DNA from 2 places in the Hyphomicrobium sp. DY-1 genome. Region 1 is predicted to be linked to the other one. Evidence: riboswitches for the same ligand, from Rfam matches in the RefSeq annotation. Region 1 holds a riboswitch; the other holds the start of a gene.
The links. A riboswitch is a leader RNA that binds a small molecule or an ion and turns the genes downstream of it on or off. The one in region 1 is predicted to bind cobalamin.
Positions count from the first base shown of each region.

Region 2: linked by a shared signal. The riboswitch ahead of cobW (cobalamin biosynthesis protein CobW) and the one ahead of RLW41_RS11810 (TonB-dependent receptor plug domain-containing protein) in region 1 are both predicted to bind cobalamin.

Region 1 covers NZ_CP134870.1:2,486,940-2,502,728, forward strand. Annotated here, with positions in the region: gene RLW41_RS11775 (APC family permease) at 1-1,289, opposite strand, end outside; gene RLW41_RS11780 (PLP-dependent aminotransferase family protein) at 1,443-2,918, shown strand; partial or broken gene RLW41_RS11785 (PP2C family protein-serine/threonine phosphatase) at 2,932-3,477, shown strand; gene RLW41_RS11790 (serine/threonine-protein kinase) at 3,622-4,620, shown strand; gene RLW41_RS11795 (VOC family protein) at 5,139-5,501, opposite strand; gene RLW41_RS11800 (MarR family winged helix-turn-helix transcriptional regulator) at 5,569-5,997, shown strand; gene pncB (nicotinate phosphoribosyltransferase) at 6,101-7,405, shown strand; cobalamin riboswitch at 7,615-7,841, shown strand; gene RLW41_RS11810 (TonB-dependent receptor plug domain-containing protein) at 8,102-10,192, shown strand; gene RLW41_RS11815 (hypothetical protein) at 10,288-10,866, shown strand; gene RLW41_RS11820 (hypothetical protein) at 10,999-11,922, opposite strand; gene RLW41_RS11825 (alpha/beta fold hydrolase) at 12,057-12,941, opposite strand; gene RLW41_RS11830 (cation diffusion facilitator family transporter) at 13,216-14,178, opposite strand; gene lon (endopeptidase La) at 14,243-15,789, opposite strand, start outside.
Region 2 covers NZ_CP134870.1:2,914,615-2,930,403, reverse strand. Annotated here, with positions in the region: gene cobM (precorrin-4 C(11)-methyltransferase) at 1-96, opposite strand, end outside; gene RLW41_RS14115 (cobalamin biosynthesis protein) at 93-479, opposite strand; gene cbiE (precorrin-6y C5,15-methyltransferase (decarboxylating) subunit CbiE) at 476-1,699, opposite strand; gene RLW41_RS14105 (cobalt-precorrin-6A reductase) at 1,714-2,502, shown strand; gene cobJ (precorrin-3B C(17)-methyltransferase) at 2,472-3,230, opposite strand; gene RLW41_RS14095 (precorrin-2 C(20)-methyltransferase) at 3,227-3,970, opposite strand; gene RLW41_RS14090 (precorrin-8X methylmutase) at 3,967-4,596, opposite strand; gene cobG (precorrin-3B synthase) at 4,593-5,861, opposite strand; gene cobN (cobaltochelatase subunit CobN) at 5,858-9,124, opposite strand; gene cobW (cobalamin biosynthesis protein CobW) at 9,124-10,161, opposite strand; cobalamin riboswitch at 10,271-10,456, opposite strand; gene cobU (bifunctional adenosylcobinamide kinase/adenosylcobinamide-phosphate guanylyltransferase) at 10,517-11,041, shown strand; gene cobO (cob(I)yrinic acid a,c-diamide adenosyltransferase) at 11,045-11,665, shown strand; gene RLW41_RS14060 (cobyric acid synthase) at 11,665-13,137, shown strand; gene cbiB (adenosylcobinamide-phosphate synthase CbiB) at 13,121-14,095, opposite strand; gene cobA (uroporphyrinogen-III C-methyltransferase) at 14,137-15,636, opposite strand; gene RLW41_RS14045 (DUF4340 domain-containing protein) at 15,754-15,789, opposite strand, start outside.

The DNA of each region.
Region 1 (15,789 bases):
GCGAGGAAAAGATATGGGAAGCTGTCCACGGGCGCGGCCGGCACAGGATAGACACTTCCGACAGTCGGGATCGCGAGCAGCATCAACGCGACTATACAAACCGCCACATCTTTCGTTTGAAGTTGGCCGATGGCTTTCAGATAGACGGGTGCGGCGATCGTTATCAGCGCATAGGGCACGAGGAAACCAAATGCTGCGCATGTGCCAGCATAATTGAAGAGATCAAGCATCGCGATTCCGCCGGCCGTCGCCGCGACGGGGATGAGGAAGGCGATGCCAGCGAGCGCGGTCACAGCGACATGCGGTGTTTCATTCGTTTTGTGCGACGTCGCGGTAACGGGCGGAAGTATGCCGTGGCGACCCATCGTGTAGAGGATGCGTGATCCGGCATTGAGGCAGGATAGCGCGAGCGCAAAGAAGCTGATCATCGCGCCCAGCGAAAGCGGAACTTGAAGAGCGCCCACGTGTGCGAGATCGGCGAGAACGTTCAGGGGCGCGTCGAGCTTATCAAGAGACGTCGAGTATCCACGCGTTCCGAGCACCATGACGTAGGTGACGAAGACAAAGAAGGCGCCGGAAATCAGCAAGCTCATGACGACCGCGCGAGGGATCGTTTTCAGCGGATCTTTGGCTTCATCGCCAAAAGCCGTTGCACACTCGAAGCCGACAAGGCTGAAGATCGCCACTACCACGCCGAGGCCCATGCTAGATGCTGGGAAGGTCGACGTCGCGAACTGAGCGCTGTCGATTGCAAAGTGATGCTGGAAGAGGACAATGAAGCAGAGCAAGCCGATCAGGGCCATCGAGGCGCCTTCGCAGACGAGCATCATGATCGCCGAAAGCTGCACGTTCTTCCATGCCAGGAACCAGGCGGTGGCGACGCAAACGGCGGAAAGCAGCAGCGGCTGCGCGCTGATTCCAGCCATCGCCAGAAGTTTGCCCGAGAAAATCGTGAAGCCTGTCACCCCTGCCGTGGTGATTCCCATATACGCCCACAGCAGCGACCATCCCCCAACAGCGCCAGCATTAAGGCCAAGCCCGCGGCAGATGTAAGCGTACATCGAACCAGACCCTGTCGAGCGGCGCGCGAACTGATTGAGATTGAAGGCAACGAACAGCAACATGACCGTGCCAAGAGCATAGGAAAGCCAGCTCCAGTCGCCGGTGTTCGAGTACATGACGGGAATAATTAGCGCTGCCGTCATGGTGGGCGAAATCAAGGCCACAGCTTGGGCCAATAGTTCCGTGAAGCTGAGACAGTTCGACTTTAGCTGGTTCGTGGGTTGCATCCCGTATCTCCTATTGAGCGCGAGGGACATCGTTCGGTGCCGCGTGTTTCTCGCGACCCGTCATTCGGCTCTTTCCTGCTGCATCTGCGAAAAGGATATGCTAGCAACTGGCCCCATCAACACAGCCAGATCTTAAAAAGCGAGTGGACCAGAATGTTGCGCCCCTGGCACCTCTCTCTCGCACTCACGCGGGGAAAGAAATCCGTCTCCCAACAGATTGTTCACGCCGTCATCGAGGATGTGAGACGCGGACGGCTTGCACCGGGCTTCCCATTGCCAGGAAGCCGTGAACTCGGTGAGACGCTGGGCATCAATCGAAAAACGGTGATGGACGCCTACGCCGAGTTGGAGGCCCAAGGTTGGGTTTCAACGGAATTGCGTCGTGGAACGTTCGTTGCGGAAAATCTTCCGCAACTGGCAAAGGTCAGCGTCGACAAGCGGCCGCGCGCCAGTACCATTCCGCTAGAGCCATCTTTCAAGCTCTCTCGACCGGAAGTCACGCTTGCTGCCGATCTGCCACCATCGAAATGGCTCAGCTTCAATGACGGCGCACCCGAAATACGTCACGTGCCAATCGAAGCCGTGGCGCGCGCCTATAGAAACGGCTTGCGCTCGACACTGCAACTCCGCCGGTTGGGCTATGGTGATCCTCGGGGATCGGAGGGCCTCAGATCTGCGCTCGCGGCGATGCTGACGGCGGACCGGGGCTTGGCGGCTGGCTCCGACAACATCTGTCTGACGCGAGGAAGTCAGATGGGTATTTTTCTCGCAGCGCAGACGCTCATTAACCCTGGAGATACGGTCGTCGTTGAGACGTTGAGCTATCCTCCCGCACGGGAAGCGTTTCGGCGCGTGGGCGCGGAAATCGCGACGGTCCATGTTGATGATGATGGTATCGATGTCGAGGATCTTGAGCGGGTGTGCCGCAGGAAGCGTGTGCGCGCGGTCTACGTGACGCCGCATCATCACTTTCCAACGACGGTTTGCATGACGCCCGAGCGGCGGATGCGGCTTATTCTGTTGGCGGCTCAGTTCGGCTTCGCGATCATCGAAGATGACTACGAGCATGAATTTCATTTCAGCCATCAGCCGATGCTACCGCTGGCAAGCTTCGATACTGCCGGGCATGTCATTTATATCGGGTCGCTTTCGAAACTCCTGAGCCCGAGTTTGCGGCTCGGATACGTTTGTGCGCCCAGGTCACTTATTGATCGGATGGCGGGAGAAGTCATGATGATCGACCGGCAGGGCGATCCGGCGATGGAGGCAGCAATCACGGAGCTGATCGAAGTAGGCGAAATCCATCGCCACACGCGCAAAATGCTTCGCCATTATATCGAGCGGCGGGCGAAGTTTGCTGATGGGCTGAATGCAGTACTTCGAGGGAGAGCAAGATTCAACGTGCCTGACGGTGGTCTCGCCTTTTGGGTTCGCTTCGATGGTATTGACTTGAAGCGTCTGGTCGCGCGGTGCCGGGAGAAGCAGCTCCATATTCAAATGCCGGATGCATTCTCGTCCACTGGACAAGCGGTCGGCGCGCTTCGGTTGGGTTTCGCCAGCCTCGACGTCAAGGAATTGGCCGCCGCGACAGCGCGATTGGGTGCGGCACTCGCCGAAACGAAACGTTAATCGGGAAATTGTGATGGCGCGCCGCACCAACATAGAAGTCAGCATAGGTTTCTCCAGCCACTGCGGTGCCCGCCTCGACAATCAGGATTTTGCCGCCGCCGATCTCGGTTCTGAGGAGGAGCGTGCACTTCAGGGCGTGCTCGTGGCTCTCGCCGATGGCGTCGGCGGCAGCAAAGGTGGCCGTATCGCAGCCGAACTTGCAGTCCAAAATTTTTTTGATGGGTATCGTTCGCAAAATCCTCTGGGTGGGGTGGCTTCGGCGGCGACAAAGACCATGGATGGCTTCAATCGATGGCTGAACGCTCAGGCTCGAACGCCCACTATGAAGGGCGCCGCAACGACCTTCACGGGCGTCGTCCTTCGCGGTCGAGAGGCACTTGTTTTGCATATCGGCGATAGTCGGGCTTGGCACTTGCGTGGTGCTGCGTTGGCGCTCTTGACCGAAGATCACATTTCGATCAGTAGCGATGATAGGGCAGTTCTGTTGCGCGCGCTTGGGCTTGAACCCGTGTTACGGCTGGACTTCATTCGGCAGTCACTTGACGATCACGATCGGCTCCTCCTCACGAGCGACGGCGTACATGGGGTCCTCACGCAGCAAGAGATCGCTCGATTGCTTTGCGCTCGAAAAAGCTCGCAGGCTGACGCGGATGCGATTACAGCCGCAGCGCTTGCTGCCGGATCGCAGGACAATGTGACAGCATTGGTCGTCGATTTCATTGCGCTGCCATCGGTTGATTTTGATGCGTTGGCGGCGGAAATGGATAGCCTCGCGATTCTACCGCCTCCGGAAGAAGGAGAAACAATCGACGGCTATCGTCTCGAACATCTCCTCTCCGACGCCGCATACGCTCGTATCTTCGTCGCTAGAGATCGGGAAAATCGGATCGTCCTGAAATTTCCAAAAACGATGTTGCTGTCGGAGGATGGTGCAAGGCTTGCCTTCCTGCGCGAGGGCTTTCTTGGGCGGCAAGTCGAAAGTCCCTATGTGGGACGGACACTGGCCTTGCCCGAAGGCAGTCAAAGCCGGCTCTATATTGCGATGCCCTTTTATGCGGGCGAAAGCCTCGAGACTAAAATTTCCGAAGAACAGGTTCCCCTCCGCGATGCGGTTGCGATCGCACTAAAATTATCCCGCGGGGTTGCCTCGCTTCATCGGCGAGGCATCGCACATCGCGATATCAAGCCTGGAAACGTCATTTTAACGAGTGACGGAGGGCTCAAACTCATCGACCTCGGCATCGCACGCGTACCAAATTTTAAAGAACTTCCGGAAAAGGAAGTGCCCGGAACCGCGAGTTATATGGCTCCCGAACTCTTCAAAGGAGAGCTTGGCGATGCCATCTCCGACCAATTTTCTCTCGGCGTCACGATCTATCGCCTCTTCACGGGGCATTATCCGTATGGAGAGACCGCACCATTTACTACGCCTCTTTTTGGTCCACCCATCCCCGCTTCTCAATACCGTCCTGAGATGCCGGCGCGATTGGAGGCCGCAATCATGAAAGCGATTTCCCTGCGCCGAGACGACCGCTTTGCAGACGTGGAAGAGCTGATCTACCAGCTTGAAACAGGGATGCTGAATGTGTTGCCGCCACGAAATGCGGTGCCGCTGTTCAGGCGCAATCCGGTTCTTCTTTGGAAATGCATTTCCGCATTGCTTATCGCTGTCGCGATCGTCGAGTTCCTCCTTGTGAGATAAGGTGAGGTGCGCTTGGCCCCGCCATGTGGAGAATTGCTCAGCTTTCGGACCGGAGCGAGCAAGGGGCGGTGTCTGCTTTCTCTGTTGATCGCAAAACAAGCGACGGGGTTCCGAGTTAGCGTGATGACCGCTAAGGGTCGTGACGAGGCTTCGATCCTTTAGCTATGCCGCCCACTCGTAATCCGAATGCGGACAGCAACGGATGGGCGCAGTACTGTGGCTCCGCATTCGGCTTAGATGTCTGATCGCGCGCTAAGTTCGCTGCTTCGCTTAAAACGCAGGGAATTTGGTTTGCGAGACACGAGTTCGCGTCAGACCGTCCGCACCGCCAGTTTTGACTACCCTTGCGAACGACTGATGCTTGTGCCGCAGATTTCCCTCTTTAATCGATTGGGTATGGGCTGGGGCCGGTGGAAATTGCTTTCCGCTGCATCTGGAATCTTGAGATCACGTTTCCGCCGCGCCTCGAATTTGTCGAAGTCTGCTTTCGCGATTTGCAATGCCGATCCATTAGCGTGTCATACGGTATGCGCCGTGATCGTGTAGCCAAATGGATCGCGGAACGCGAAATACCTTCCGAATGGGCCGTCCTTCGGCGAGAAGATGATGGGTGTTCCTGCTGCCTCTAATTCTTCGTGCAGCGCGTCGGCATCATCGCAGGCGAACCATAGCGCAATGCCCCAGCCCAATTTTCCTTGAGCGGCTTCCAGATCCATCAGCGGCTTTCGGACCGCAAACGGAACAGGCTTGCTGTTGAAGACGACCGCTTCGAGCGTCTCTTGCAACAGGGGCAGGCCCAACTTGTCGCCATAGAAGGCTCGGGCAGCTTGAAGGTCTTCGGTTTGGATGGCGATAAAATCGGGTCCAGTCAGTCTGCTCATCGTTGCCTCCTTGGCGTGCGGTGATAATATCAGTCACCTGATATAATATAAGGCGGCTGATATTGCAATGAACAAGGACATGACCCCGCTGCTGGGTTACCGGCTGAAGCTTGCTCAGCATGCCCTGCATCGCCGTTTGGAGGAGGCTTTAAAGCCCCTTGGGCTCAATCCTGCGCAATATGCGGTGCTCGCCCAATTGAATGCGAGGCCGGACCAGACCAACGCGGATCTTGCGGAGCGCGCATTCATAACGCCGCAATCGATGCAGGGCGTTTTGGCGAAGCTGGAAGGATGGAAGCTCGTGGAGCGCCGACAGGACGCTCATCATGGTCGCCGGCAGCTTGCGCGTTTAACGCCCAAAGGGCGTCTGAAGGCCGAGGCGGCAAATGCTGAGGTGATGCGGATTGAGGAGGTTCTTGAGGCTGCGGTCTCTCCAGATACCGTGACGGATGCCGTAGATCTGATGAACCGGCTTCACAATGCCATGTGCAAATAGAACTGTTGGAGGTATGGCGCTTCAGGGCTTATCCACTATTGCTGCTGATAACTTTGGCGTTTGCTGTAGCTCATCATTTAGCGCATCATCTTAGATTGACATCATGACCGTCACCGACATTGCGACGCGTACCTACAATCACAATTTTCGGCTCGATCCGATCATCCGCAGTTTGCTCGATACCGATTTCTACAAATTGCTGATGCTGCAAATGATCCGCAAGGTCCACCCGGACGTGCGGGTGACTTTCTCGCTCATAAACCGCTCGAAGGATGTGCGTCTTGCCGACATCATCGATGAGGGCGAGTTGCGTGCTCAGCTCGATCATGCGCGTGCTCTACGTTTTACCAAGAAGGAGCTGATCTGGCTCGCCGGTAACAGCTTTTACGGCGAAACGCAGATGTTCGGTGCCGACTTTATCGCATGGCTCGCCGATTTTCAGTTGCCGGATTATGAGCTTCGCAAAGTCGATGGTCAGTATGAACTCGATTTCGCAGGGCCTTGGACCCACACGACCATGTGGGAAATTCCGGCGTTGGCGATCGTCAACGAACTCAGGTCGCGCGCCGCGATGCGCGCCAAGGGTCGCTTTGCGCTCGACGTGCTCTACGCGCGCGCCAAGGCGAAGCTCTGGCAGAAGGTGGAGCGGCTGCGCGCTCTGCCGGACGTTGTCGTTTCCGACTTCGGCACGCGGCGTCGGCACGGATTTCTATGGCAACGTTGGTGCGTCGAAGCACTGAAAGAAGGGCTGGACGGACACTTCATCGGAACGTCGAATGTGCTGCTTGCAATGGATGCCGACTTAGAAGCTATCGGCACCAACGCTCACGAATTGCCGATGGTGGAAGCGGCTCTTGCAGATAGTGACGAGGACTTGGCGAAGGCGCCCTATCGCGTCTTGGAGCAATGGCGGCAGGAATACCGCGGGAATCTGCTGATCGCGTTGCCCGATACTTTCGGAACCAAAGCCTTTCTGGCGCGTGCGCCCGATTGGCTTGCAGGATGGACTGGCTTTCGCCCGGACAGCGCGCCTCCGATCGAGGGCGGAGAACAGATTATCGCGTGGTGGAAGGCGCACGGTGTCGATCCGCGCGGAAAACTACTAATCTTCTCCGACGGTATGGATATCGACAGTATCGAAGACACGTATCGTCATTTTCACGGGCGGGTGCGAACCAGCTTCGGCTGGGGCACCAATCTCACCAATGATTTTCGCGGCTGCGATCCGGACGGCGCTCCTGGTCTTGATGCGATCTCGCTTGTCTGCAAGGTCACGCGCGTCAATGGCAAACCGGCGGTCAAGCTGTCTGACAATTCCGCGAAAGCTACGGGAGAGTCTGCGGAAATGAAACGCTACGAGCGTGTCTTTGGAGTGGAGGGTCGTGCTATTCATCCAGTGCGCGTGTGATGGTCGAAGCACTGATCTCGAAAGGTTGCGAAGAAAGAAAAGCCAATCCTCGCCGGTCGTAATCATCCTCGAAAAATATCCAGGGAGATACATCCGTATGCTGAATTTGTCCGATTCCCGGAAGGCAGCGGCAAATGCATTGCAAATCCGCAAAACGCGTGCTGCTGAATTTCTTTAAATCTCGGATTGACAGCTCGGCCGACTTATTTCTTTATCGTTGGCGTGACGGTTGGCCCTCGGCGAAAGCTGAGCGGTCATGAAAAGGGAACGCGGTGCGGCGCTTCTTGCGCCAATGCCGAGACTGCCCTCGCAACTGTAAGCGGCGAGTCGGCTCCGACTAAAGCCACTGAAGATCTTGCATTAGAGATCCTCGGGAAGGCCGGAGAAGACGCCTGAGCCGCAAGTCAGGAGACCTGCCGGCACAAGCTGCCCATCTCCCGTGCGCAGGGCGCGGTAGAGCGGAAACCCGTAGCGGCGGCTGTATGTCAACCGGTGGGCAACCACTTCGGTCGTGCAGGTCGTTATGCTGAGCGGATAAAAACTTTCAAGTGTGCAGGCATTCATGGGACGCAGCTTTCAAGAGCCGCGTCGCATAGTCCGCGCGCTCGTATCCCGCACATCTGCAGATCGAATTGGAAACTCACCCCGATTTCAGCGACCGGGGGTCTCATGCTGCGCGTGTCAAGACGGCGAAAAATGCGGATAGCGTTCGCCTTTGCAACAGTTGGAATTTCAGCTCAGGAAGCGAGCGCGCAAGTTCCAGCTTCGCCGAATACCAAGTTGCCGGCGGTCAACGTCATGGCGGACGACGACAGCGATGCGCCGTCCAAAAAGGTCAACGCGCCGGCAGCGGCCCAACAGGTTTCAACGCCGGCCGTTTCGAATTCCAGCGGTTCTTCGGCGACCGCCGAATCCTCTGACATCGCGGTGTCTCCAACGGGTACGCCCGAGCCAGTCGATCAGATCGGAAGTTCCGTCACCGTGATCACCGCAAAAGAAATCGCGGCTCAACAGCGCCGCACGCTGCCTGACGTTTTGAAGATGGTTCCCGGCCTTAACATCGTGCAGACCGGCGGTCCTGGCGGTCAGACGTCGGTGTTCATGCGCGGAACGAACTCCAATCACACGAAGATTCTGATCGACGGCATCGACGTCAGCGATCCGACCACACCCAATCGCACGTTCGATCTGGGCCAGATGCTCGCCATGGATATCGAACGCGTTGAAGTTTTGCGCGGTCCGCAGAGTGGTCTTTACGGCGCGGATGCGCTCGGTGGCGTGATCCTGATTTACACGAAGAGGGGCTATGGTCCGCCGAAGACGACCGCAATGATAGAGGGCGGCTCTTTTGGGACGTTCAATCAGGCTGCGAGCATTAGCGGTGGCACGAACAAGTACAACTACTACTTCAATGTCTCGCATTTTCGCGCCGACGACATCCCCGTGACGCCCGGGAATTTACTTCTTCCGGGAGAGCAGCGTCATTCGAACCGATACGATAACTGGACCTACTCATCGAAAGTCGGTGTCGATATCACCAAGGATGTGACGGTCAATCTCGTCGCCCGATATACCGACGGCACGCTGCATTACACGGGTGACGCCTACGATCCGTTCACAAACACATCTTATCCGGCGCCATATCAATCGGGTTCCGACGTCGATGATTTTTACTCGCGCAGCGAAGTAGTCTGGCGCACGTTCAGCAATCTGACGAACTATTTCGGCATCAATTATTCCAACTCTCAGACCGATAATATCGACCACGTCAACCTCACTGGCAACAGCTACTATCAAGGCGACCGGGTTAAGTACGATTGGCGCAATGTTTGGAACCTCGCGCCGAGCTATACGCTGGTTACAGGCGCCGAACATCAGATCGAGCAATTTGATGGCCGCCAGATCAATGAGGTCTTTTCGGGCGGCGGTTCTTCCTATGAGGGCCAGCACACATTCGCCGAGGAGTGGAACAACGGTGTCTATACGGAGCTTCAGGCTGAGGTCATTCGCAATCTCTTCGTCGCGGCGAACGTGCGCTACGATGATAACGAGAACTTCGGCGGTCACACGACTTGGCGCGTTGCGCCGGCCTATGTGATCGAGAGCACAGGAACCAAGATCAAGGGCAGCATTGGCACAGGCTTCAAAGCGCCGAGCCTCAGCCAGCGGTTTCAGGATTATCCCGCTTACTTTTTCTATGGAAACCCTGATCTCAAACCGGAGGAAAATACCGGTTACGATGTCGGCTTCGAGCAAGCAATTTTCGGTGGCCGCGCACAGTTTGGCGCGACCTACTTCCGGAACGACATCACGGATCTGATCGAGAGCACTTACGATCCAACGACCTTCGTTTCAACGTATGCCAATGTCGGTAAGGCGAAAACGGATGGCGTCGAAGCGTTTATTTCAGCGGATTTGACGAAGGATCTTCGTATCCGTGCGGATTATACCTACACGCAGGCAACCAACGAAGATACGGGCGGATGGCTTCTGCGCCGCCCGCACAACAAGGCGAGCGTCACTCTCGGATGGACGCCGACGGACAAGCTGCTCCTGACGGGTGCGGTGCTCTACTACGGTGACTCGCTCGACATCAATCGCGCGACATTCGAGAACGAGATCTTGCCGAGCTTCACGGTGGTCAACGTCGCGGCCGACTACAAGCTGACCGACAATATGAGCATCTACGGCCGCATCGATAACCTTTTCGACGAGCACTACGAGATTCCTGACGGCTTCCTGGCGACCGGCATCGGCGCCTATGGCGGTATCAGGTTTACGAACTAAGGGCTTCTCTGGCGGGCGACGGCTATGGTATTTACGGATAGCCTCCCGTCCCGGCGCTTTCGTCCGACAGAGAACGATTTCAGAAGGACATGACAATGAAATTTGGTTCCCGATTTGACGATCAGACGTTTTCCTCCTCGCTTGCCCTGAGTGCCATTTGGGTGGCGCTCATCGCAGCTTTGAGCGTTGGCGGCAGCTTCGCGTTCGCCTGCGCCGCGCCGCTCGCCGCTATTGCAGCGCTGGCGGCGACACGAATGGATGCCCGCACGGGATTGGCGCTCGTCGTCACGGCATGGCTCACCAACCAGATCGTCGGTTATGCGTTCCTGAGCTATCCGCACACGTTCGAGTCGTATGCCTGGGGCGCGGCGATCGGCGTCGCAACGATCGCTGCATTCGCTGCTGCTCGGCTTGCAACTGGGATGACCCGCGCTTGGCCGGGGCTTCTGACCGTCTCGTTCTTGCTGGCTTTCGCTGCCTATGAGCTGGCGCTCTACGTCGCAGGCATCCCGCTCGGAAGCTCGGATGATGCCTTCTCGGTCGCAACCGTCGCCCGAGTGTTTGAAGTCAACGCCCTTTCGTTTGCTGGGTTGTTGATTCTGTCCGTCATTGCGAGCCGTTTCGCTCGCCCGTTGGTTTCTGCGCACGGCGTGAACCATCTCAACTTCTGTTGATCTCGGGACGACGATGCCGTCATCCCGCGGTCAGCTTATAGGGCCAATTCGCGGCGTGGCCGGTAACGCGGCTCACGCGCGGCGAAGTGCGGGAGTGTCAGAGGCCCCGGTGGTCTCCGCATTCTTGTCACCTCAAGGGGTGACGAAAACGATCGGGCAATTCACGTTTGCGACCCCTGGGCCGAGCAATTTGGCGTTCTGCGCGGTATCCAGATTGCTGACTTTCGACCAATCGGCATTGTCGTAGACGTTGACCGACCACAGCGGCGAATAACCTTCTTCGCCCGGAAGCGTGGCTGGGACGTTGTGGGTTTGCGGGGAGTTGGGTTCGCTGCGGAAACCCGAACCTGGACCGCCCTTCGGCTCATTGGGATTGACATTGAAAGTTACGTAGATCGGCGAAATGGGGACGTCCGCCCCAGCCACAGAAAGCGGCGCTTCGTTGAAAGCGAAATACTTCGCAACTTTGCCCTTGTACCAGGCGCGCTGCAGTTCGGCGCTCTCACCGTTCAAACGTTGTCTCGCAACCGATTTGTCGGGAACCACAGGCATGTTGAACAGGGTATCGGTTTTCTCGATCGTGTAACCGTACTGGCGCAATTGAGTTTTATCGGTGATTGAATTCGCCACATAATCGGATGGAACCGAGACTTTGTAGACCTGGCGGAAATCGTTATAGCCCTTTTCTCCCGGCAGATTGTCGATGATGTCGAGCTGATCTGAGATCGGGCTTTTCTCACCCTTGCGATAGAAGACATAGACGGGAGCAGGGGTCAGATTCTGGACATCGAAATTGTAATAGCGCACCGGCTTGCCCGTGGTAGGTGACAGTCCGGTGGTAATGAAAGGGCCTTTGTCGAAATCGACGGGCTTATTGGGGCCCGGGATGCCATTGGTCGAGGTGCGCAATTGTAAATGCGCCGCCTTGGCGCTGAAGCGATCTACGGCGACGATCTGTGCCTTATCGGGATTCTTGGCGTGAGGCTTTGCCTGCGCGACGCTGCTTCCTGCGGCGATCAAGACGCCGGTTAATATGATTGCGATGCGGGGGGTCATCGGATGCTCCGGGTTGAATTCTTGGAAAGCTGAGCGAACATGAGAGATCGCGGCAAGCATGACTGCCCTGCCGTCGAGCACTACGTGCATTGGGATCGGTTTGTTACTTGCCGCCCGGAGGGTGCCGCCGCTTCTTAGGGCGCGGCCCGGTCGACACGTTTCGCCAGGAATTGGAGTATCAGACGAGCGATGTCGTCATTTTTCTCGTCCAGCGCGAAGTGTCCCGCATCAAGCAAATGTATTTCGGCATCGGGTAGGTCGCGCTTGAATGCTTCGGCACCCGGCGCAATGAACGAGGGATCATTCCGTCCCCACACCACCAGCGTCGGCGGCTTGTGCGCCCGCAGCCACGCTTGCCATTCCGGATAGGATGCGACGTTCGTGCGATAATCGTAGAGAAGCGCGGATTGTATGGCGTGCTGTCCGGGTTTTGAGAGATGAGCGTACTCGTCCGTCCACGTATCTGGATTGTAACGCTCCGGATGCGATGTGCCCAAGGTGTGGCGCTGCTCGGTCGCTGTCCGCGAAACGAATGCTTCAAATACCTCGGGGTGGGATTTCGGATCGGACCAGTACTTTGCGATAGTCGCCCACTTGGTTCCCAGACCTTCCTTGTAGACGTTTGCGTTCTGGATGATGAGCGACTTTATGCGCTCCGAATGCGCGAGCATGATGCGGAATCCTACAGGTCCACCATAATCGTGGAGATAGAACGAGTACGTCTTGATATCGAGTTGATCGAGGAACGCGTCCATCGTGTTCGCTAGATGATCGAACGTGTAAGCATAAGCTGACGGTGGGGGCGCGTCGCTCTGGCCGAAGCCCGGAAAATCCGGTGCGATCACATGATAGCGCGTCGCGAGCAGAGGAATGAGCGTGTCGAACTCGCGAGAGGACGACGGAAAGCCATGCAGCAGAACGATCGCCGGTGCGTTCTTCGGGCCGGCCTCGCGATAGAATATGCCGATGCCGTCGATCGCAACGCGGTGATAAGTCGTCGAAGCGGACGTCGATTCCAAGGGAGCCCCCTGCGCGGCATCGGCCGCCAAGAAAGAGACTGCGAGGGCGAGGATAATAAAAGCTTTCACGGTTCGTGTCCTCGTTTCATGAAGGAGGCGGATTGGCTGGACCGGTAGCTTGGCAGGCACCCGCGAAGGGTTGGGATCACTGGGAACATACAGAAGCGTTACGTCGCCGCCTCGATTCGCGTTACGCACATCGCACGCAATCCCGCGATCGCAAGGTTTTGGCTGTTTAAAGGTCGACGTCGACGCCGTTTCCGCTGTTGCGTCGTCAGCCGGTTTCTTCGCTATCGCCGTAGAATTCTGCGCGCATTTTTTCGAACGTGCGGCGCGTCTGCGGCTTGATGAAGAGCGATATGACCTCCGGGTGCTTGGCGCGAATTCGCTCTTCGAGACGGACGACGGCGGCTTCAATTTGCGGTGTGCGAAGTTCATCGGAGAATTCTAGGCTCAGTGCGACCAGAATCTGATCGGGCGCCAAATGCAGCGCGAAGACGTTGTTGGCACCATCGACGCTCGGTTCTCCGATCGCGAGCGAGAGGATCGAATTGATCACTTCGTCGCTGGCGCGCTCGCCGATAAGGAGCGCCTTGTTTTCGCGGGCAAGGACAGTCGCGGCGATCGCGAGAACGATGCCGATGAGAATCGACGCTGCGCCATCGACCCAGGAAATATCCCAATGCTGTGCGGCGAAGTTTCCGGCCGCCGCAATTGCAATACCGATGAGCGCTGCAGTGTCTTCGAACAGCACCATGAACGAGGGCGGATCTTTGCTGTCGCGCACCGTTTCCCAATAACTGCGCCGCCCTTTGAGCTTGCCGAACCGCTTCAAAGCGATCCACCAAGACGCGCCTTCGAAGATCGCCGACAGCGCCAATACGATATAATTGACGGCCGGATTAGTGATCGGATTAGGCTCGATGATATGAGCGATGCCTTCATAGATCGACACGCCCGCACCGATCGCGAACAGCAGTAACGAGACAATGAAGCTCCAGAAATAGAGTTCGCGACCGTATCCTAAGGGATGCGAGTCGTCGGGTCGGCGGCTGGAGCGGAAATAGCCATAGAGCAGCAGAGCTTCGTTGCCGGTGTCGACCAGCGAATGAACCGCTTCGCTCAGCATCGACGAGCTTCCGGTCGCCGCCGCGGCGACAAATTTAGTGGCGGCGACGAGCAGATTGCCGATGAGGGCGGCGTAGACAACTCTTTTGGAAAGTGCGGTTTCGCTCATTTGCCGTATGGTTGCTAGAGCTTGGCCGCAATTGCAATTCCCTATCGCTCGGCGAGCGGCAGTATCAGCTTTGCACTTTCTCGGAAGGCGCGCTTTCGAGCGCTGCAGCTACAGCATCGTCGACGCGTTCGAGCCAGATGAACTCCAGGTGCTTGCGGGCATCCTCCGGGATGTCGTCGTAGTCTCGGCGATTGCGCGCGGGTAGCATCACGCGGGTGATGCCGGCCGCGGCTGCTGCAACAACTTTCTCCTTGATGCCGCCGACCGGCAACACGAGCCCGCGCAGCGAGATTTCGCCAGTCATTGCGGTGTCGCTGCGGATCGTGCGGTTCGTCAGCAGCGAGACGAGCGCCATGAACATCGCGACGCCCGCGCTCGGGCCGTCCTTTGGCGTAGCCCCGGCGGGGACGTGCACGTGGATATCGTTTCGTTCGAAAATGGCGGGATCGATACCGAGCGAGGTCGCGCGGCTCTTGACGAGCGTCATCGCCGCCTGGGCGCTTTCACGCATGACGTCTCCGAGCTGGCCGGTCAGGATCAGGCCGCCTTTGCCGGGTGCGCGGGTCGCTTCGATGAAGAGGATGTCGCCGCCGACGGGTGTCCAGGCTAGGCCTGTCGCGACGCCCGGAACGCTGGTGCGCATGGCGACTTCGTTCTCGAAGCGTGGCTGTCCAAGCGTCGCGCTGACGTCCGCGACGCCGATATGGACATGCTGGGTGCTGCCTTCCGCGATCTGCACGGCGGCGTGGCGGAACACCTGACCGATATCGCGTTCGAGATTGCGGACGCCGGCCTCACGGGTGTAACCCCGAATGATCGCGGCGATTGCTTCGTCGTCAATATCGGCTTGCTCCGGCTTCAGGCCGTTGGCCTCGAGCTGGCGTTTGACGAGATAGCGGCGCGCGATCTGCAACTTTTCCGTTTCCGTATAGCCCGCAAGGCTGATGATCTCCATGCGGTCGCGCAGCGGGCCAGGAATTGTGTCCAGCATGTTCGCTGTCGCGATAAAAACGACGCGGCTCAGGTCGAACGGCACGCCGAGATAGTTGTCGCGGAAGGTGCCGTTCTGTTCAGGATCGAGAACTTCAAGCATCGCGGCCGACGGATCGCCCTGGATGCCGCGGCCCATCTTGTCGATTTCGTCGAGCATCATGACGCAATTGCGCGCCCCGGCTTTCTTGATGCCTTGAATGATGTTGCCCGGCAGCGCGCCGACATACGTGCGGCGATGGCCACGGATTTCGGCTTCATCGTGAACGCCGCCGAGGCTGACGCGTACGAACGGGCGGCCCATGGCGCGCGCGATCGACTGGCCGAGTGACGTCTTGCCGACGCCTGGGGGACCAACGAAGCACAGGATCGGAGCCTTGCCCTGAGGGGCCAGCTTACGCACCGCGAGATATTCGATGATGCGCGTCTTGATCTTTTCGAGGCCGAAGTGATCTTGATCGAGGATGCGCCGGGCTTCGGCGATGTCGATCGGCTTTACTTCCGGCAAGCTCCACGGCAATTCGATCAGCCAGTCAAGATAGGTACGGATCATGCCTGCTTCGCCTGCCGCTTCCGGCATGCGCTGATAGCGTGCGAGTTCCTTCTTGGCCTGGCTCTCGA
Region 2 (15,789 bases), 430 kb from region 1:
GTAAAGGCAGACCGGACATTTTGCGATGAGATCGCGCCCACGAACGGTGATGAGATCGGCGGCTCCCGGACCCGCACCGATGAAATGCACGGTCATGTCCCCTGCTCCCGTTCGTCCGCCGATTGCGCCGCCGCAATCGTGACATGACCGACTGTCCGCCGCGGCGCGATCAACCGCGATCCAGGCCCAGCACCGGCGAGGGCCGCCGCTTCCGCGATCGAGGCAACGCCGAACAGCGAAAGCGATCGCTCGGAGCGCGTCAGACAGTCCCCATTTCGTGCGCGCATGCTGTCAATCGTAACTGCACGATAGGCAAGCGACGCCTGTTGCGCCGCCTCCCGCACATGAGAGGCAAAAGCCGCTGCCTCAGACGTTGCAACTACGTCAGCGCCTCCCGCGCGCTGCCGCGCATCATTCAAAGCCGCTGCAAAGTCTCGTTGCTCCGCACGGCTATTGGCACCGATGCCGATCGCGATCATGAGGCACCTGCAGGCTTTTGCGCCACCCACTGCATGATCGGCAATGCCGGACGCCACGTCGTGCGCGATCCGACCGGCTCGGCGCGTTCAACGCTCAAGCGCGTCAACGTTCCACCATGTCCATGATAGGCAGCGAGCAGGCCAAGCTCGGATTCAATCGTGACGGCATTTGCGACGATCCGGCCGCCCGGCTTCAGCGCCGCCCAGCACGCTTCGATAACCGCGCCTCCCGCCGTGCCGCAGCCAATGAAAATGGCATCCGGCTCCGCTAATTCTCGAAGCGCATCCGGTGCCGCTCCAATCTCGATCCCAAGATGCGGTACACCCAGCGCGACCGCGTTGCGCATAGCCCGTGCCGCGCGCGCTTCATCACGCTCGATGCCGATCGCCCGGTTCGACGGATGTGCGAGCATCCACTCGATCCCGATCGAACCGCTTCCTGCGCCGACGTCCCACAGCAATTCGCCCGCTCCAGGTCTCAGCGACGACAGCGTAACCGAGCGGACTTCACGTTTCGTCAACTGTCCGTCATTCTCGAAATAGCTGTCAGGCAACCCGCTCGTGAAGGGGATCGCCTGCGCATCCGGCCCGGCGACCACTTTGATACCGATGATGTTCAAAGGATCGACGCTCGTAAAATCAAAAGTATCGGCGGTCGCCCGTCGGATGCGCTCGCGGCTGCCGCCAAGCGCCTCCATCACGATCATCTCGCTGTGTCCAAACCCAGCCGTCGTCAGCAATGCCGCGATTTCGCCTGCTGTAGTGCTATTCAGCGCCAACGCGAGAATGCGGCGCCCATGATGCACATGGCGACGGACGAGAGGCGTGTACCCAGGCATATTGAGACCGAGCGTTGTCACCTCTTGCAGCGGCCAGCCGAGCCGCGCTGCCGCAATTGAAAAGCTCGACGGCGACGACACCACCAGCATCTCATCAAGCGGAATGGACCGCGCGAGCGTCGCGCCAGCACCAAACCAGAACGGATCGCCGGAAACGAGCACCACAACCGGCGAACCGCGCCGCGCCAGGATCGTCGTGGCAGTAGCTTCGAGCGGTTTTTCCCATTCCGCTTTTTCACCGCGCGTGTCGCCAATCAAATCAAGATGTCGACGCCCGCCGATGATAAGATCAGCTCCATCGACGAGGCAAAGCGCCGCCGCGCTCAACCCCGAACGCCCGTCTTCGCCGATTCCGATTATGGACAACCAGCGTCCGCTCATGGCATTGCGCTCACATGACAAAAGCGATCATGACGACGACGCTGCGCATCCTGCTCCTCGGCGGCACAACCGAAGCGGCAACGCTCGCCGACCGTCTTTCGACGGCCGACAACATCGAAGCGAGGCTTTCGCTCGCCGGACGAACCGCCAATCCCGCGACAAGCAAGCTTCCGACGCGCATTGGCGGTTTCGGCGGCAGCGACGGACTTGCCGCTTACCTGCGTCAGGAAAAGCTTGACCTGCTGATCGACGCCACGCACCCTTTCGCGGCACAGATAAGCGCCAACGCCGTAGCGGCCGCGGCGGCCACAAACATTCCGCTGCTCGCCATCGAACGCCCTGCCTGGACGCCGGTCGAAGGCGACAATTGGATTGAGCACGACAGCATCGATGCCGCGATTGCCGCCCTTCCCACTGAGCCTCAAGACGTCTTTTCGGGTTTGGGGCGCCAGGCCATCGATGCGCTCTGTCGAGCGCCGCTGCATCGTTATCTGATCCGCGTCGTCGATCCGCTCGAGCTGCCCTGTGAGCTGATCAACTCCGAACTCATCGCCGCGCGCGGACCGTTCCGAACGGGCGAGGATGCCAGGCTGTTCGCGGACTATGACATCCGCTACGTGCTGGCGAAGAACGCAGGCGGCAGTGCCGCTTATGCCAAGATTGAAGCTGCGCGCCAGCTCGGCATTGCGGTCCACATGGTTCGCCGGCCGGCGATCCCAGATCGCACGAAGGTGTCCTCCGCAGACGAGGCGCTGACCTGGATCGCAACCCATCATCGGTCGCGCTCCGACCTCGGCGTATAAACCCACGCGCGCCCATCGCTCGCCTGCACGGTCCGCGTCGCACGCGATCCAATCATCACGAGCGTGCGCATATCGCACGCCATGTCCGCCGCTGTCGCCAACGTCGCGATATCGATCTCTTCATCGGGACGTCCAACCGCGCGCGCGAACACGACGAGCGTTTCAGCAGGCAACACGTCTCTCAAAATCTCAAACGCCGACCTGATCTGCTGCGGCCTCGCCTTCGATGCCGGGTTGTAGAGCGCAATAACGAAATCAGCTTCGGCCGCAAGACGCAGCCGCTTCTCGATCGTCGCCCAAGATTTCAAATTGTCGGACAACGAAATGGCGCAGAAATCGTGCCCTAGCGGCGCCCCGATCCGCGCCGCCGCCGCCAGCATCGCGGTAACGCCGGGCTCGACACGAATGTCGACGCCATCGGCAGCCGCCGGATTTTTCTCGACGGCCTCATAAACCGCCGCCGCCATGGCGAAGACGCCCGGATCTCCGCCCGAAACTATCGCAACGCGACGTCCGCTCGCGGCAAGTTCGAGCGCACGTTCCGCCCGCACCAACTCCTCGCGATTGTCGGAAGCCTCCAAAATCTGGCCGGCCCGCGGCGTCAGACGATTAACATAGGGCGCGTACCCCAGAATGACATCCGCCCCGCCGACGACATCGCTCGCCGCAGGTGTCACCCAACCTTTCGGACCGGGCCCAAGCCCCACGATGGTCAACTGTCCGTTCATGCGATGCGCCGTCCACGCCCGCCTGGAAGCAGGACAATTGAGAAATAGGGAACCGCGCATTCTCCGAGGTCAGACAGCTTCGCGACGCGCTCGCCCGGCATCGTTCCGCGCTCGACATAAATTGCATCGTCGAAACGACCCGCCGCGCGCAGCGCCCGTTTGATCTTCTCGATGTTGTGGCCAACCTTCATGATCACGGCCGCGTCGGCAACGCCAAGGTGTTTCGCCAGCGCCTCTTCATCGAGCGTACCCGGCAACACCGTCATGACGTCGTCACCGTAGGTGATCGGCGCCTGCGCCGCCGTCCAGCATCCCGACATTCCCGTGATCCCAGGGATGACCATCACCCGATGTGCAGCCTTGATGCGATCATACATGTGCAGAAACGATCCGTAGAAAAACGGATCGCCCTCGCATAGCAAGGCCACATCTCTACCGCCCTCGAGATGAGCGACAATCGCCGCCGCGCTCTCTTCGTAGAAATCGCGGATCGCCGAAACGTACCCATCTTCTCGGAAATCGATCTCGGTCGTCACCGGATATTCGAACGCCGCCTCGACAACATCGGTGCGGATATGAGCATTCGCAATGGTTCGCGCGTGTCCCGTGCGTCCCGCCTTGCGGAAATGCGCGACGACCGGCGCTGAACTCAGGACGCGCACCGCCTTGAGCGTCATCAGCTCCGGATCGCCAGGCCCCAGCCCGACGCCGAACAACGTGCCGGATTTAACCTCGCTCATTCGGCCTCGCTTGCGAGCGCATTGACCGCTGCTGCAGCCATCGCGCTTCCGCCTTTGCGGCCTTTGACGATTGCAAATGGAACGCGCCCATCAGCCGCCAGCGCCTCCTTCGATTCGGCCGCACCGACGAAGCCAACCGGCATGCCGATGACAGCCGCAGGTTTTGGCGCGCCCGCATCGAGCATTTCGAACAGCCGGAACAGCGCCGTCGGGGCATTGCCGACAACAACGACGGAGCCCGCAAGCTTCGACCGCCAAAGCTCCATGGCAGCGGCCGTGCGCGTATTGCCGATCTGTGCCGCGATCTCAGGTACGCGCCGATCGCGCAGCGTGCAGACGACGTCATTCTTCGCCGGAAGGCGCGCACGCGTGATGCCATCTGCGACCATCATCGAATCGCAGAGGATCGGGGCCCCCGCTTTGAGCGCCGCCTCAGCACCGCGCGCAAACGTCGGTGACATCACAATATCGCGGGCTACCTCGACCATGCCGCAGGCGTGAATGATCCGCACCGCGACGCGCTCCTCGACCGGTGACAACCCGGCGAGATCGGCCTCTGCCCGGATGATCGCGAACGAGCGCGCGTATATCGCCGCTCCGTCGCGAATGTAGTCTTGTACCGTCATACTACGGGCTCCAGGATCAAGCGCGAAATCGTCGTGCTCATGTCGTCAGCATTGATCGTATCGTGTACGCGCATCGAATCCGCTGAACCGTCTCTGATGATATCGTACCGGCCGTCACGGCCGACGAGTGTCAAACGTGCTTCCGTCCGCCGCGCGCACCCCTTCTCGCATCCGGAAATATGCAGCGAGCAGCCGTGCAGCGAACCCTCAAACGTGTCGGCAAAGCGCTGCGCGTCCCGCCGCGTATTGGCGCGTGCATTTTTGCACCCAGGCGAGCCCGGACAGACATCCATCGCGAGCCGTATATCGTCTTCTTGCACGATCAGTCCTGCGGCATTGGCGCCCCGAAGCAATTCGTGCGCATGCATCGCATCCTGCAGTGGAAAGACGAGCACGCGTTCTGGGCTTGTGCGAACGTCTTCAGCGCCCGCCACTGTCGCGTGATCGCAAAGCGCGGCAAGCTGATCAGCAGTAATCCGCCCGAAGGGAAAACCGACGCCAGCTCCGAACACGCTGTCGTTCCGCTGCAACAATCCCACAGGCACACTGTCTGCAGCCGCTTCACCCAGGGGCGTCGGAAGCGGCAAACCTGCCATTGCAAATACCCTTGCGACGCCGAACTGAGCAACCGCGTCGCGCATACGCCGAAAACTCGCGTCATTTGCCTTCAGCTCGATAAACGCCAGCGCCAGACGATGCATGGCATCGACGACCTCTCCGCGCGCAACTTCGCAGCCCATCCCAATCGCACCATCGAGCACGATTGAGAAACAATCATCGCGCGCGGACATCATGATATCCGCGCTGCGTCCGCCGATGCGCGGCGTCGCCACGCCTGAAAAACTGAAACCGAATTTTCCGGGCAGAGACCATAAGCGCGCATCTCGCAGTAGGACCGTCTCCAACGCTGCCGCGAGATCGCAAATATCCGCGCGCCGCGGATCAAGCCCGCTCAACGGATCGACGACGACGTTGCGCACGGCCTCCGCGTCCGCAGACGGATCCAGCAAACCTGCCGTATCCAGCGCACCGAGAAGCACTGCGAATGCGCCGTCACTCACGCCTCTGATCTGCAGATTGCCGCGATTAGTCAAATCAATATCGCCGGACCCAAACTGAGCGGCGATCGCACCGATGGCTCGCAACGAACTGAGCGAAAGAGCGCCCGCGCGCGGACGCACACGCACCAGAAGCCCGTCGCCCGAACGCATCGGACGATGCGCGCCTGGGCACCAGCCTTTCCTCAAATGATCCGCCGACGTCATTCCGCTGCCTCGCGCGATGAACCGTCTTTGTTTGCGAGTTCGCCGATATCGTTGCGTCGCGGCTGCCAAAGCCCGCGCGCAATCGCCTCCTCGAACCGGCGCCGCATTGCCGCGATTGCGTCGGGGTTCTCGCGCGCGAGAAATGCTGCGACCACTGGGTCACCGAGATATGCCTCGTAGAGCCGCTCGAAGCCGCCGTTGTCGACGGCCCGCGCCGTCGCCGCGAAGGCGAATGCCGCGTCAACGCTCTGCGCCATCTCCGCGCCGCCGCGGAAGCCGTGACGCATCTGGCCCTCGATCCAGCGGATGTTCGCAGCGCGCCCATGAATCACGCGGGCACATTCTTCCTGCAGCGTGCGAACGCGCGGCGCATCTGGCATTGCCGTATCGCCATGATAAAGCGCTACGCGATCGTTTCCGAGAGAAGCAGCGGCAGCCGCGAACCCACCTTCGTGTGCCGCAAAGTCACCGCCGGTTAGCAAATCAATCTCGCTGTGATCCTGCACATGCACGAAGGCGTCTGCCGATTTCACGCGTCTTTCGAAGCCCGCGCTCGTCGCTTCCGAGCCATCGCCGCGATACGCCGACAGTGTGCTGACGAGATACGACCGCCCAAGATCGTCACGCTCGCTCCAGTCGCCGCGGTCGATGTGCTGCATTACGCCAGCGCCGAAGCTGCCGCCGGCGGGTCCGAAAATGCGATCGAGCTTTGCTTCGGACGACGAGGCCTGGCGCAGCGGATTATCGCCGACATCTTCTTCAAGACTGGCAACGAGCGCGACGGCGCTATCAAACAACGCAAGTTGCGCTCCGAACATATCGCGGAAAAGTCCTGAGATCCGCAGTGTCACGTCAACACGCGGACGGCCAAGCTCCGCCAATGCCTCGGTCTCGACGCCCGTCACGCGATAGGAACGCTGATCCCAGACGGGGCGGACGCCAAGCAGCGCCAGCGCGGTTGCGAGTTCCTCGCCGCCAGTACGGAGCGTAGCGCTGCCCCAAAGATCGAGCACGATCGCGCGGGGCCATTCGCCATGATCGGAGAGATAGCGATCGAGGATAGCTTTCGCCGCACGCTTGCCGTTCGCCCACGCCGTTGCGGTCGGCACGCTGCGCGGATCGACGCTGAAAAGATTGCGTCCTGTCGGCAGTACATCAGATCGCCCTCGGCTCGGCGCTCCAGCAGGACCCGGCGCGATGAATTTTCCAGCAAGCGCCCGCGTGATCGCTTCAAGCTCCCCCTTATCGAGAATATGTAGCCCGTCGCGGATCGACAGCTCTTTCACATCGCACAGAAAGGCGTCGATGCGCGTCAACGCTTCGCTCGCCGCCATGCCCGCATCGAGGCCGCACTGGGCCGCAATTCCGGCACGAATGGCGGCGTCGACGATCTGATCCGACAGAACCTTGCGCCGCCTCGGATCAAGACCTTCCGCCGACGCGAATTCATCGACCAGCCGATCAACCTCACTCAACGGCCCCGACAAACCGGCTTCCGTCATCGGCGGCGGCTTATGTCCGAGCGTCACGGCAGATAGCCGCCGCTTCGCCTCCGCCGCTTCGCCGGGATCATTGACGATGAACGGATAGATCATCGGCGTAGGACCAAGCAGCGCGCGCGGCGCACACGTTTCGCTGCCTGCAACGGCCTTGCCCGGCAGCCATTCGAGCGTGCCGTGCGCGCCGAGATGAATAAGCGCATCGATCTTTGCGACGTGTCTTAGCCAGAGATAGAACGCGACATAGCTGTGCCGTGGCGGTGTCGCCGGATCGTGATACTGCGCCTTCCGGTCAAGCGCCTGCCCGCGTTCCGGCTGCAGTCCAATCAAAAGACTTCCGCACGGCGCGACACGAAAGCGGAACGTGTTACCAACGAGTGCGTCATCATCTTCTGGCGGTCCCCAGGCGCTGACGACGCTTTCTTTAAAGGCTTCTGGCAGCGCATCGAATGCTGAACGGTAAGCATCAAGCTGCCACCCGATTGCCTGTGCTGGATCGAGTCGCGCCACAAGATCGCGACTGTCCGACGGACGATAGGCGACGTCATAACCCGCGTCTTCGAGATGCGACGCGATCCTGCACGCGCTCTCAAGGCCATCAAGTCCAACCGCGTGCGCGATCTGATCCGGCCGCCCCGGATACGTCGAGAGCAACAGACCAATGCGAAGATCATGGCGCGAGGCTGAACGAAGCTTCGCCCAACGCGCGGCAAGCTCGGCAACATGCGAAACGCTTGGCTTATAAGGCACATGGCGCAGCAACGACACGCCGAGTTCCGTCCCCAGCGTATCCGCTTCCTTGAACGATACGACGCCCGCAAACAACCGTCCGTCGAGCTCCGGCAAAACGACGTGCATCGCAAGATCAGCGGCACTGAGGCCGCGCTGCGACTTCTCCCAAAGCGTAAACGTCGAATTGGCGAGCGCGACCTGCAAGACCGGACAATCCGCAACGTCGAGCGGCGAGGCATCCGCGCCGTCGCGTGAGGCAAACGCCGTCGCATTAACGATGACGCTCGGCTGGAGACGTTGCAGCTCATCCTGAAGCCAAGCCGCGGCATCCGCTGCCTTCAGGCTTGGAACGTAGAGCGCCGCCCCCGCCAAGCCGCGATCTTCAAGTGCGTCCACCAAAGCATCGACTGGCGCAACATCGCCCGCAAGCAAATGTGAACGATAGAAAACAACGGCAGCCGCCCCGAGCGTAGCACCGGATTGCGCGCTTTCCCGATAGACGCCGAAATTCGGAATCTCTCGCGGCGATGCAATTTCTCCACGCGCGTCGCGTTTGCCGAGCGTCGCCAGCAAAGCCATGCGTGTATTCTCAATGCCGCCAACATCGAGCAGAGCCTCAAGCCGCGCCAGCTCATCTGGACCAAGCGTCGACAACGCCGAGAGTCGAATGTCCGGTCGCCCGTCGCCTGGCACGATAGCAAGTGTGATTCCCAGTTCGCGGCAGCGCCGCCCGAGTTGCTCGCCGCCATACCGCCAATAGTCGAGGCCGCCCAGCAGGCGCACGATCACGGCCTTCGAACCTTTCAGCGTCGCGTCGGCAAACAGATCGACCGACATCGGGTGGCGCAAGGCGTTGAGGTTTGCGATCCGCACACTCGGTTGCGTGCTCTCGGTGCCGCGAAACGCAGCCGCCGCCATCGCAAGGTCGGAATCGGAAAACGACAGAAAAACGATATCGGCGGGCGCGAGTCCGAGATCTTGAGGCGCGGCGGCCTCGTCCAGATCCCGGCTCTCGCGAACGACGATATGCATCAGGCAGCGCCCGTCAGGGTCCGAGTGATGCCGTCGCGATCAAGCCCCTTCTGGCCGATGACGACCAGCCGGCCCACGCGCGCCTCGCCCGATTGCCATGCACGTTCGTAACGCGTGTCGATCCGCTCACCGACACCTTGCAAAAGGAGCCGCATCGGCTTCCCACCGATGGCCGCGAAGCCCTTTACACGCAGCACGTCGTGATCGTTCGCGATGGCTTTCGCCCGCTGAGCAAGATCATCAGGCGACGACAGCTCCGGCACTTCGACAATGAACGTCTCGAAATCGTCGTGATCGTGTTCCGGTTCGGCATCGTGATGCGAAGGTCGAGCGGCGAGATCATCTTCCGCAGCTGCCGAAATGCCGAGCAGCACATCTGTCGGAACGACCCCATTTTGCGTTGCCACGATCTTGATTGCCCGCGGCACCATGCTGCGAATGTCTTGCGCGATCAAAGTCGCGTCTTCCGGCGAAAGATGATCGCACTTGTTGAGCACGACGAGGTCGGCGCAGAGCAGCTGATCCTCGTAAACCTCTTCCAGCGGATTTTCATGATCGACGGACGGATCTGCTTCGCGCTGCGCCGCGACCTTCACCGGATCGTCGGCGAAGCGACCGGCGCGCACGGCCGGGGCATCGACGACCGTCACCACGCCATCAACCGTCACACGATTACGGATATCCGGCCACTCGAAGGCTTTGACCAGCGGCTTCGGCAGCGCGAGGCCTGACGTCTCGATAATGATGTGCTCCGGCGCGGGCTCGCGCGCCAAAAGCGCTTCAAGCGTCGGAATGAAATCGTCAGCGACGGTGCAACACAGGCAGCCGTTCGTCAGCTCGATAATGTTTTCTTCCGGGCAATTCTCAACGCCGCACGACCGGAGGATCGTCCCGTCCACGCCGACATCGCCGAATTCGTTGACGATCAGCGCCAAGCGACGGCCTTGCGCGTTCTCAACGGCATGGCGAACGAGTGTCGTTTTGCCCGCTCCCAAAAAGCCGGTGACGATCGTGACGGGAACCTTGCGCGTGCTCATTGCCCCGCCTCCACAGACATTGAATTTTCGGAAGACCGGCCAGACGCGCGGTATAGCGCGCGGGATATTCTGAAGTGCATCTTAACCTTTCTCGCCCCACCGGCGATAAGTTGGAAATCTCGTTGACGGCAGGTCTCCTGGCTCGCGGGTCTTGGCATTAGGCGACCTTCCCGGGCTGTTGCCCAGTGGCGTTCTCGCCTATGCTCACCGCGCACAGTTGCGGGGGCAGCTGCGGAGTAAATACCGCATTCCCTTTTGAACCCTCTTGCGAGGGACCGTCGTCCCAATCGATAAGTGAGCCCACATCTTACGTCAATCGCAATAGCGGCCTCTGCGGCACGACCGAAAGTTTATAATGACGACTTTGCACCTCCCGCAGCTGACCCTCATCCTCGGGGGCGCCCGGTCCGGCAAAAGCGCTTACGCGGAGCGCCTTTTGACAGGCATTCCCGGGCCTTGGGCTTATGTCGCCACGGCGGAAGCGTTCGACGACGAAATGCACAGCCGCATCAAGCACCACAAGAGCCGCCGCGGCGCGGGATGGGTCGATCACGAATCGCCCCTCGAAATCGCCGACGTGCTGGCCAACCGCGTTGCAGAGCTTCCCTCTCTGGTCGATTGCCTGACGCTCTGGACCTCCAATCTGATGCACGCCAACCGCCCCGTTCCGGAGGCAAGCGACGCATTGCTGGCCGCCGTCGCCAAACGCGTCGCGCCCTGTGTGATGGTCTCGAATGAGGTCGGCCTCGGTATCGTGCCGGACAACGCGCTCGCCCGCGCCTTTCGCGACGAAGCCGGCCGCCTCAATCAGAAGATCGCAGCCGCCGCCGACAAGGTCATTTTCGTCGCCGCCGGACTGCCGCTGACATTGAAAGGCTGAGCCGTGAGCAACAATCCCACCACGGTCGACGACGCCGAGCGTCACAAAGCCAAGATGGCTAAGCGCAAAGCCGTGCAAGATGCCGAGGTCGCCTCGAAACAGATCGAAAAAGGTGTGCTGCTCGTCCACACCGGCCCCGGCAAAGGCAAATCGACGGCCGCGTTCGGCCTCGTGCTGCGCGCGCTCGGGCACGGCTGGCGCGTCGGCGTCGTCCAGTTCATCAAAGGCGCGTGGAAGACCGGCGAACGCGATGCGCTGGAACGCTTCGGCGATCAGATCTCCTGGCACACGATGGGCGAAGGCTTCACCTGGGAAACGCAAGACAAGGCCCGCGACATTGCCGCTGCCACGCGCGCCTGGGCGAAGGCAAAAGAACTGATGGACGATCCATCCATTCGTCTGCTCATTCTCGACGAACTCAACATCGCACTGCGTTACGACTATCTGCCGCTCGATGACTTGCTCGAAACGCTCCGCACGCGGCGACCCGATCTTCATGTCGTCGTCACCGGCCGCAACGCCAAGCCGGAATTGATCGCGCTCGCGGATGGCGTGACGGAAATGGGCGCCGTGAAGCACCATTTCGCCGCCGGCATCAAAGCTCAGGAAGGCATCGAATTCTGATGCCTGCGCGCGCGTTGATGTTCTCAGGCACCGGCTCCGACGTTGGCAAATCGCTGATCGTCGCCGGGCTTTGCCGTTTGTTCTCCAACCGCGGAGTTCGCGTCGTTCCGTTCAAGCCCCAGAACATGTCAAACAATGCCGCGGTCACGGCCGACGGCGGCGAAATCGGCCGCGCCCAGGCATTGCAAGCGCGAGCCGCGCGCGTTGCGCCATCCGTGCACATGAATCCGGTGCTGCTGAAGCCCGAGACCGAAACCGGCGCGCAGATCGTCGTGCAAGGCAAAATGCGCGGCTCGGCGAAAGCGCGCGATTTTCAATCGAAAAAGAAAGAGCTTCTGCCTGCCGTTCTCGACAGCTTCGCGCACCTCAAAGCGAACGCCGATTTCGTTCTCGTCGAAGGCGCAGGCAGCGCATCCGAGATTAACCTGCGTGCGAACGACATCGCCAATCTCGGCTTCGCACGCGCCGCCGACGTTCCGGTCGTACTGATCGGCGACATCGACCGCGGCGGCGTCATCGCCAGCGTCGTCGGCACACGCCACGTCCTCGATCCCGACGACGCGGCCATGGTGCGCGGCTTCATCATCAACAAGATGCGCGGCGACTCGACGCTCTTCGCCGATGGCATGACGGCAATCGCCAATCTGTCTGGCTGGACGCCGCTCGGCCTCGTGCCGTTCTTCCCCGATGCTCACAAGATTCCCGCTGAAGACGCGCTCGGATTGCGCGATCTTATGAAAGCGTCGAAGTCTGGCAGCGAGACGAAGCTGCGTATCGCCGTACCGCTGCTGCCGCGCATCTCGAATTTCGACGACCTCGATCCACTGCGCAACGAACCTGGCGTCATCGTCGAGCTGATCGAACCGGGCCAGCCGATTCCGGCTTCTGCCGATCTCATTCTGCTCCCGGGCTCGAAGACTACGATTGATGATCTAACAGCCTTGCGTGCCGCAGGCTGGGACATCGACATCAAAGCGCATGTTCGCCGCGGCGGCCGCGTACTCGGGCTGTGCGGTGGCTATCAAATGCTGGGAAAGCGCATCGCCGATCCGAACGGCATCGAAGGCCCGCCGCGCGCCGTCGATGGCCTCGGCCTTCTCGATATCGAAACCGAGTTCGGCACCGAGAAAACGCTAGAGCGCGTTTCCGGCACGCTTACGGGTTCCATAGCGCCGTTTGAAGGCTATGAAATGCACGTCGGCAAGACGACTGGGCCAGACACCGCGCGCCCCATGGTAACCTTCCCCGACGGCCACCGCGACGGCGCCACCTCGCCAGACGGCCGCGTCTCGGGATGCTACATTCACGGCCTATTTACGTCGGACGCTGCACGCCGGACCTTTCTGGCCTCTTTGGGCATGGAAACATCTGCGCTCAGCTACGATACAGAAATCGACGCCATCCTCGATCGCTTTGCCGAGCACCTCGCCCAACACATCGCAATCGAAGAGCTCCTCAGCCTGGCAAGATGATTGCGATGAGCAGCAGGCTGCCGACCATGACGCCCCAAGCCGTCGTCGTCAGCCGCAGCGCAGCGCGAATATCTTCTGCTGTTGCATCGCGCTTGCCGTCGCCCATGTAGGCATCTTCAACGCGCGTCTCGCCGTAGACCTTCGGACCGTTGAGCTTCAGCCCGAGTGCGCCCGCGAGCGCGCTCTCCGGCCAGCCCGCGTTCGGCGAACGATGCTTCGATGCATCGCGGGCCACAGCTTCGAGAGTTCCCGCCACCGACGCACCCGGCGTGAAGATGCTCGCCAGCGCCAGCAGCAGGGCTGTCAATCGCGAAGCAGGAAGATTGACAAAATCGTCCAGACGCGCCGAAGCCCACCCAAACGCCTCATGTCGCGGCGTCCGATGCCCTATCATGCTGTCAGCCGTGTTGATGGCCTTGTAAACGACAAGGCCCGGCAGCCCCAAGATCGCAAACCAGAACACCGGCGCCACGATGCCGTCGGAGGCATTTTCAGCAAGGCTTTCGATAGCCGCCCGCGCCACGCCGTGCGCATCGAGCGTCTTCGGATTGCGCCCGACGATGCGGCCAACCGCTTGCCGCGCATCGTCCAGACCATATTGATCAAGCGCCCGCGCCACGTCTTCGACGTGCGTGTAAAGGCTCCGGCTTGCAATCAGCATCGACGCCAAGAGCGCAATGAAAAACGCCCCGAAGGCAACGTGATCGAAAAACTGCTCCAACGCCCAGGCGATGACACCGGTAATGACGATAAGAATCCCGAGCGCCAGCACGCCCTTGTTGCGCCTGACTTGCGAGCTGTCGGTTTCCCGATTGAGCTTTTTATCGAGAAAGGAAATGAATCGCCCAATCCACGATACCGGATGGCCAATGCGCTGATAAAGCCAGTCCGGATATCCGAACGTGGCCTCAAGCGCGAGAGCGCCGACAAGGACGAAAAGCGTTTGTGCGGCTGTCACGGGCGGCTATGCGGGCAGGACGTACAGAGCACGCCACATCATCATGACTGCCCCGGCATGGCATCGACCGCCGCAACGATAGCATCGGCCTGCTCCGAGACATCGCGAACAGTCGCGTAGCGCAGCGCTTCTCCGACCATCACAAGCACCGGACCGTCCGGATGCGCCGCATGAAGCTCAGCCGCGATGGTCGCGACGGTCGCTATGAAAACCTGCTCGTCCGGTCGCGTCGCATTCGCAACCGCAATCGTCGGCGTATTGGGATCGAGGCCGTGCACCAGTGCCACGTCGGTCAGTTCCGCAAGCGTGCGCTTTGGCATGTAGATGACCGTCGTCGCCGCGCTGTCGGCAACTGCGCTCCAATCGATATCTTCCGGCAGATGTCCGCGACGATCATGCGCCGTGATGAACTGCAGCCGCCGCGCGTGATCGCGGTTCGTCAGCGAAACTTTGAGGCTGGCGGCCGCACCCTGCGCCGACGTCACACCCGGCACGATGCTGATCGGAATGCCCGCGCTGCGGCAGGCCTCGATCTCCTCTCCCGCGCGCCCGAAAATCAGCGGATCGCCAGATTTGAGGCGGACCACCTTGAGGCCCTCGCGCGCCAGCGAAACCATCGTCGCGTTGATGTCCGGCTGCTTGCAGGATGTGCGATAGCCGCGCTTGCCGACGTCGATCATCCGCGCGCCGGGCCGGACGAATTCGAGGATCGGCTTGGCCACAAGATCGTCGAACAGCACGGCATCGGCGGATTGCAGCGCCTTCAGCGCCTTCAACGTCAAAAGCTCCGGATCGCCCGGACCGGCACCAACCAATGTAACCGTTCCCATTGGCACGTCGGATGCCTTTGGCTCGTCAGCTTGCACGCTGGCCCGCTCCGCTATCGATCCGGCTTCAAAATAGCGGGTCTCGAACGGCGTGCGCGGCTGCCAACCGTAACGTTGCAGCTCCGGATCGAGATGCTCTTCCTCCGGCCAGCCGAGCAGAAGATAGCCGACGAGCTTCCAGTCGGCAGGTGCATCGAGCGCCTTTGAAACCTCCGCCGGATCGATGATCGACACCCAGCCCAGCCCAAGTCCCGCCTCGCGTGCCGCAAGCCACAGCACCGTCACCATGCACGCACACGAATGATCGAGCGTCTCGGGCATCGTCTGCCGGCCGAGACCGTGGCCTTGCAAAGCGCTCCTGTCGCAAAACACCGCGAGATGCACCGGCGCGGCATCAAAGCCGGAGAGCTTGAGCCGGTTATAAAGATCGGCCTGATCCCCGACGTAGGCTTCCGCCGACCGGTCCCGTGCCACTTGGAAATTCTCGATGATGGTTGAGCGCGTCTCGGCCGAACGCACGTTGACGATGCGCCACGGCTGGCTGTTACCGACCGACGGCGCCAGATCCGCAAGGCGCAGAAGGCGGTCGATCAGCTCGTCAGGAACCGGGTCCGGCCGGAAACGGCGGACATCGCGGCGCCAGCGGACGAGTTGCTCGAGCGAAGCCCGGCCGTCCTGCTGCTGATTGTGGTCGCTGGTCTTGCGGTCGGTCATGGTGAATAAATGCGTTCGGTCGGAAATGCCGTTGCGGCAATCCCGACCTATAGCACCATTCGACGCCCGCCGCGCAAGCGCTCGGCTTTCCGGCCCGAAACCTGCGGCGTTACGGCGTTATGACCCTGTATTTTCCAACAGATCGTCTTGTTT